DNA from 2 places in the Rhizobium sp. AN68 genome. Region 2 is predicted to be linked to the other one. Evidence: predicted binding sites of a transcription regulator. Region 2 holds the regulator's gene; the other holds the start of a gene.
What was found. Region 2 encodes HrcA, which represses chaperone genes, less so after heat shock. Its sites were predicted from a motif close to GTTAGCACTCNCNNNNNGNGAGTGCTAAC; they were not measured.
Positions count from the first base shown of each region.

Region 1: the regulator HrcA is predicted to act here: its motif matches at 2,104-2,132, upstream of groES (co-chaperone GroES).

Region 1 covers NZ_JARWMI010000003.1:580,948-584,359, forward strand. The annotation lists gene groL (chaperonin GroEL) at 41-1,675, opposite strand; gene groES (co-chaperone GroES) at 1,750-2,046, opposite strand; gene RBH71_RS15830 (TIGR01459 family HAD-type hydrolase) at 2,415-3,263, shown strand; gene RBH71_RS15835 (bifunctional riboflavin kinase/FAD synthetase) at 3,307-3,412, shown strand, end outside.
Region 2 covers NZ_JARWMI010000003.1:259,437-262,848, forward strand. The annotation lists gene rdgB (RdgB/HAM1 family non-canonical purine NTP pyrophosphatase) at 1-463, opposite strand, end outside; gene rph (ribonuclease PH) at 481-1,197, opposite strand; gene hrcA (heat-inducible transcriptional repressor HrcA) at 1,334-2,425, shown strand; gene grpE (nucleotide exchange factor GrpE) at 2,539-3,174, shown strand; gene ptsN (PTS IIA-like nitrogen regulatory protein PtsN) at 3,304-3,412, opposite strand, start outside.

The DNA.
Region 1 (3,412 bases), 320 kb from region 2:
ATCCGAAGACCGCCCTTTCGTATTCCAGTGACAGGACTGATTAAAAGTCCATGCCGCCCATGCCGCCGCCAGGCATCTGGGGCATTGCCGATTCCTTCTTAGGAAGTTCGGCGATCATGGCTTCGGTGGTGATCAGCAGCGAAGCAACCGAAGCTGCGTTCTGCAGAGCCGTGCGAACAACCTTGACCGGGTCGACGATGCCGAGCTGGATCAGGTCGCCATATTCGCCGGTCTGGGCGTTGTAGCCGTAGTTGTCTTCGTTCCGGTCGAGGATCTTGCCAACAACGATGGAAGCTTCGTCACCTGCGTTTTCTGCAATCTGGCGAACCAGAGACTGCAGAGCCTTGCGGACGATGTTGATGCCGGCTTCCTGGTCGTCGTTCTCACCCTTGACGGTGATCTTCGTGGAAGAACGCAGCAGGGCAACGCCGCCGCCCGGTACGATGCCTTCCTGAACAGCAGCGCGCGTCGCGTTGAGAGCGTCGTCGATGCGGTCCTTCTTTTCCTTCACTTCAACTTCCGTCGAACCGCCAACGCGGATCACGGCAACGCCGCCAGCGAGCTTGGCAAGACGTTCCTGCAGCTTTTCGCGGTCGTAGTCGGAAGTGGTTTCTTCGATCTGCGCCTTGATCTGGGCAACACGGCCTTCGATGTCGGACTTCTGGCCAGCACCATCAACGATCGTGGTGTTTTCCTTGGAGATCGAAACCTTCTTCGACTTGCCGAGCATGTCGAGGGTAACGCTTTCGAGCTTGATGCCGAGATCTTCGGAAATGACGGTACCACCGGTCAGGATGGCGATGTCTTCCAGCATGGCCTTGCGGCGATCGCCGAAGCCAGGAGCCTTGACGGCAGCGATCTTGAGGCCGCCACGCAGCTTGTTGACGACGAGCGTTGCAAGGGCTTCGCCTTCTACGTCTTCAGCGATGATGACGAGCGGCTTGCCGGTCTGAACGACAGCTTCGAGAACAGGCAGCATGGCCTGGAGGTTCGAAAGCTTCTTTTCGTGCAGAAGGATGTATGCGTCTTCGAGGTCCGCAACCATCTTTTCCGGGTTGGTCACGAAGTAAGGCGACAGGTAGCCGCGGTCGAACTGCATGCCTTCGACGACTTCGAGTTCGGTTTCAGCGGTCTTGGCTTCTTCAACGGTGATGACGCCTTCGTTGCCGACGCGCTGCATTGCTTCAGCAATGTCGAGACCGATCTGACGCTCGCCGTTTGCAGAGATCGTGCCGACCTGTGCAACTTCTTCCGAAGTGTTGATCTTCTTGGCCTTGGCCTGAAGGTCCTTGACGACTTCAGCAACGGCCAGATCGATACCGCGCTTGAGGTCCATCGGGTTCATGCCGGCAGCAACTGCCTTTGCACCTTCGCGAACGATGGCCTGGGCCAGAACCGTTGCGGTGGTGGTGCCGTCACCGGCGATGTCGTTGGTCTTGGAGGCAACTTCGCGAACGAGCTGTGCGCCCATGTTCTCGAACTTGTCTTCGAGTTCGATTTCCTTGGCGACCGAAACGCCGTCCTTGGTGATGCGCGGTGCGCCGAAGGACTTGTCGATAACGACGTTACGACCCTTCGGGCCGAGGGTGACCTTCACTGCATCAGCGAGAATGTCGACGCCCTTGAGCATCTTTTCGCGCGCTGTGCGGCCGAATTTGACTTCTTTGGCTGCCATTTTCAAAACTCCTGGTTTCGAATGGCCGGACGGGGTCCGGCTTGAAATTTAAGGAAACGATGGGTGCGGCGAAATCAGCCGATGATACCCATGATGTCGGCTTCCTTCATGATCAGAAGGTCTTCGCCGTCGAGCTTGACTTCGGTGCCCGACCACTTGCCGAACAGGACGCGATCGCCAACCTTGACGTCGAGAGCGACGACCTTGCCGGCCTCATCGCGAGCGCCGGAACCGACGGCGACGATTTCGCCTTCCTGCGGCTTTTCCTTGGCGGTATCGGGAATGATGATGCCGCCCTTGGTCTTTGCTTCGGACTCAACGCGACGAACGACGACGCGATCATGAAGCGGGCGGAAATTGGTGCTTGTCATTGCCTAATCCCTCGATCAAATGACTTCAGGAACCTTTTGAAGGTTCACGTGATGGGTGTTAGCACTCCTCTTGTTGGAGTGCCAGCAAAGCCGAGATAAGGAGGCGTCCCCCGGAGTCAAGAACGCACTGCCGGAAAAATTTCACGGCCTATGGTTACCAGCGTTCCATGACAGAAAATTTCCACGCTCTGACGGGCGCGGACAAATCGCTCTTTTTCAGGCAACCTTCGTTTTCGGCGTAGAGGGGTTTTATGTTCGGATGGTGGCCGGTGGTCCGGAGGCGGGCCTGGCACCGCTTTTTTCCTTGCCATCGGCGTCCTGCTTTGCCATGTGACGCACACCCTTTTTTCGCACCCGGAAAGCATATCATGGCCCATCGCATTCTCACCCTCGGCGAAATCACTGATGGGTTCGACGTTGTTCTTTCGGATGTCTGGGGCGTGCTGCATAATGGCGTTAGCGCTTTCCCGGATGCGGCGGTTGCGCTGCACGACGCGCGCAAGGCCGGCAAGACCGTGGTGCTCATCACCAATTCGCCGCGTCCGGCCCCCGGTGTCATCGCCCAGCTTCGCGTTCTCGGCGTGCCGGATGAGGCCTATGACCGCATCATCACATCGGGCGACGTAACCCGCGGCCTGATCGCGGAAGGCCCGAGAAAAGTCTTTCTGCTCGGCCCCGAGCGGGACATGCCGCTGCTGGAAGGTCTCGATGTCGAACGGGTCGGCGAGGCGGAAGCGGAATCCGTCGTCTGCACCGGTTTCTTCGATGACGAGACGGAAACGCCGGAAGATTATACGGAAATGCTGAAAGGCTTCATCGCCCGCAAGGCGCCGATGATCTGTGCCAACCCCGATCTGGTGGTAGAGCGCGGCGAGCGCATCATTCCCTGCGCCGGCGCCATGGCCGCATATTACGAACAGCTTGGCGGCGAAGTCCGTATTGCCGGCAAACCGCACGCGCCGATCTATGAAGCCTGCCTTGCGGCGGCGAAAGAAGTGCGCGGCGATTTCCCGAAGGATCGCGTGCTCGCCATCGGCGATGGCATGCCGACGGATGTGAAGGGCGCAATTGCGAGCGGCCTCAACCTTCTTTATATCAGCGGCGGCATTCACGCCGCCGAATATACGCTGAATGGCCAGACGGACGAGGCGCTTCTGAACGCCTATCTGAAGGGGCAGGGCGCGGCTCCCGGCTGGTGGATGCCCCGCCTTGCCTAGGAAACGTCTGGCGTAAGCCGGCGTAAACAATGGATCGACTGCAATGACCGTCTTTCATCGCAATGAAAAAAAGGAGCCGCTGCCTGAAGGCTTGCGCGGCGGCGTCATCGCGATCGGCAATTTCGATGGTGTGCATCGCGGCCACCGCG
Region 2 (3,412 bases):
ACGCCACCGTGCCTTCCACCTCGCCGCGAAAATATTCGACATGCCCGTCCGGCCAGGCAAGGCACAGCACGCTGACGAATCGGCCCGTGCGGTCTTCCGGCTTCGTTGCACCGCGTTCGGCAAGCGCATCCTCGACCTTCTGCATGGCCATGGCGAAGTCGCGCGTACCGTCAGCCGTTTCAGCCCAATTGGCGGTATAAACGCCCGGCGCGCCATCCAGCGCATCGATCACCAGACCGGAATCGTCAGAAAGAGCCGGCAGGCCGGACGCCTTCGCAGACGCAAGCGCCTTGATGGCAGCATTTTCCTCAAAGGTGGTGCCTGTCTCGTCCGGCTCCACGAAGTTCAGCTCCGCAGCCGATTTGGCTGAAAAGCCGAAAGGCCCGATCAGGTCGGCGATTTCGGCGATCTTGCCCTTGTTGTGGCTGGCGACAACGATCGTTCTGGTATCGAGCTTGCGCATGACGTTTTCCTGTCGGCTCAGGCGATTGCCTGCTTCTGAAGGGCGACCAGTTCGCTGCATCCGGCCTTTGCAAGACCGAGCAGCGTCAGGAATTCCTCTTCGGAGAAGGGGGCACCTTCCGCGGTTCCCTGCACTTCGACGATGCCGCCGGAGCCGGTGATGACGAAATTCGCATCGGTCTCGGCGGAGGAATCCTCGAGATAATCGAGATCGATGACCGGCTGTTTTGCAAAGATGCCGCAGGAGATCGCGGCGATATGGTCTTTCAGGACCTTCTCGACCTTGATCATGTTGCGAGTTTCCATCCACTTCAGGCAATCATGCAGGGCGATCCATGCGCCGGTGATGGAAGCCGTGCGCGTGCCGCCATCGGCCTGAATGACGTCGCAGTCGATGCTGATCTGGCGCTCGCCAAGCGCCTGCAGGTCGACCACTGCACGCAGCGAGCGGCCGATGAGGCGCTGGATTTCCTGCGTGCGTCCGCCCTGCTTGCCGGCCGAGGCCTCGCGCTTCATCCGCTCATGGGTGGAACGCGGCAGCATGCCGTATTCGGCGGTGACCCAGCCCTTGCCGCTGTTGCGCAGCCACGGCGGCGTCTTTTCCTCAAGGCTTGCGGTGACGAGCACATGCGTATCACCGAATTTGACCAGACAGGAACCTTCGGCATGTTTCGAGAAATTGCGCTCGAAGGAAACCTTGCGCATCTGATCGGTTTTTCTGCCTGAAGGCCGCATATGATCCACTCTCCATGTTGGTTCCTGCCTTCTAAGGCGCCCCCCGGGGTTTTGCAAAGCCAATTTCCATTTTGCCGCAGCGGTGCAACGCATTATATTGGTACGGACAGAGTTTTGACGATAAAGAACGGATGATATGGGCTTTTCCGCACCGCTTTCAAAAGATCAGGCATCGTTGCTGGATGAACGGTCGCGGGAGATTTTCCGGCGCATCGTCGAAGGCTATCTCGACACCGGCGAACCCTTGGGGTCGCGCAGCCTGTCGCGGCTGTTGCCGATGTCGCTTTCACCGGCCTCCGTTCGCAACGTCATGAGCGACCTCGAGGAACTGGGTCTCATCTATTCGCCGCATATCAGCGCCGGTCGCCTGCCCACCCAGACGGGGCTGCGCTTCTTCGTGGACGCATTCATGCAGGTGGGCGATCTGCCCGCCGATGAGAGAGCCAGTATCGACCGCCAGATCGGTCCGGTCGCCGGCCACGAGCAATCGCTGGAAGGGTTGCTGACGGAGGCAAGCCGCATGCTTTCAGGCATGTCGCGCGGTGCCGGCCTGGTGCTGACGGCCAAGAGCGACGTCATTCTCAAGCATGTTGAATTCATCCGGCTGGAGCCCACCAAGGCGCTTGCCGTGCTGGTAGGGGACCACAATCAGGTCGAAAACCGTATCATCGAATTGCCGGTCGGCATTTCGTCATCGCAATTGACAGAGGCGGCAAATTTCATCAATGCCCATCTTTCCGGGCAGACGCTGCAAGAACTGCGGGGCCAGTTTCAGACGCAGCGTGCCGAATTGCAGTCGGAACTCGGCACGCTCGCGCAGGACCTCATTGAACGTGGTCTCGCCATATGGGCGGGCGACAATGAAGAGGGCAAGCTCGGCCGCCTCATCGTCCGCGGACGCTCCAACCTGCTGGAAGGTCTGGCCGGTGAGGAAGATATCGATCGTGTGCGCCTGCTGTTCGACGATCTGGAACGTAAGGAAAATCTCATCGAGATACTCAACCTTGCGGAAAGTGGCTCAGGCGTCAGGATTTTCATCGGCTCGGAAAACAAGCTCTTCTCGCTGTCAGGCTCGTCACTGATCGTGGCACCTTATCGGGATGAGGAAAATCGCGTTGTGGGTGCCGTCGGCGTCATCGGTCCCACGAGGCTAAATTACGCCCGTATCGTGCCTATGGTGGACTACACCGCACAAATTATGGCCCGCCTTTCCCGAAAGCAGAGATAGGACAAGCCCGCAAGGTTAGAGAATGCGGCAAGCTTTTCGCCGCAAGCCTTGATTTTTGCCCTTCAAACCTCGATATCGGGCGCAACCAACAATATTCAAATCTGGAGAACGTCATGACCGACGATACGAAAAAGCCCGGACCTGACGCGGACGTCGCCGAAGAGTTTGTCGAACCCGCATTTACAGGGGAAGAGACGGCGGAAGCTGCCGAGCCCGATCCGATCGAACTGCTCAGGGCCGAAAATGCCGATCTGCGCGACAAGTTCCTGCGTCTTGCAGCAGAAATGGACAATCTTCGTCGCCGCACCGAGCGCGAAGTCAAGGATGCGAAGGCCTATTCTCTCGCCGCTTTCGCGCGCGACATGCTTGCCGTTTCCGACAATCTTCGCCGCGCTCTTGAAGCCATTCCTGACGAACTCAAGACCAATGGCGAAGCCGGTCTCAACGGCCTGATCGAAGGTGTCGAGATGACGGAGCGCTCGATGCTCTCGACGCTGGAGCGACATGGCGTCAAAAAGATCGATGCGGAAGGCCAGAAATTCGATCCGAATTTCCACCAGGCGATGTTCGAAATTCCGAACACAGCAGTTCCGAACAACACGGTACTGCAGGTGGTTCAGGCCGGTTTCACCATCGGTGACCGGGTGCTGCGCCCCGCCATGGTTGGCGTCTCAAAGGGTGGCCCGAAGGTGGAGACCGCCGCAGCGCCCGAGCCGGGCACCGCCTCCGTCAACGAGAAGGATGCGTGAGGCATTCCCTCATCTAAAGCGCGTCCGGATATAAAAACCGGGACGCGCTTTTGTTTGAAATGCTCCAATAAAAAACGCGCCTCAAGGGCGCGTTTTTTGTCCATGGAAAGGACCGTCGGCAGCCTTTGATCAGGCAGCGGTCGCCTGCTCCTGATTGAGGAAGGCGTAAATTGCCGTGTCGGAATCGGTGGCACGCAGCTTGGCCACCAGCTCGGGGTCGCGCAAAGCTCGGGCAATT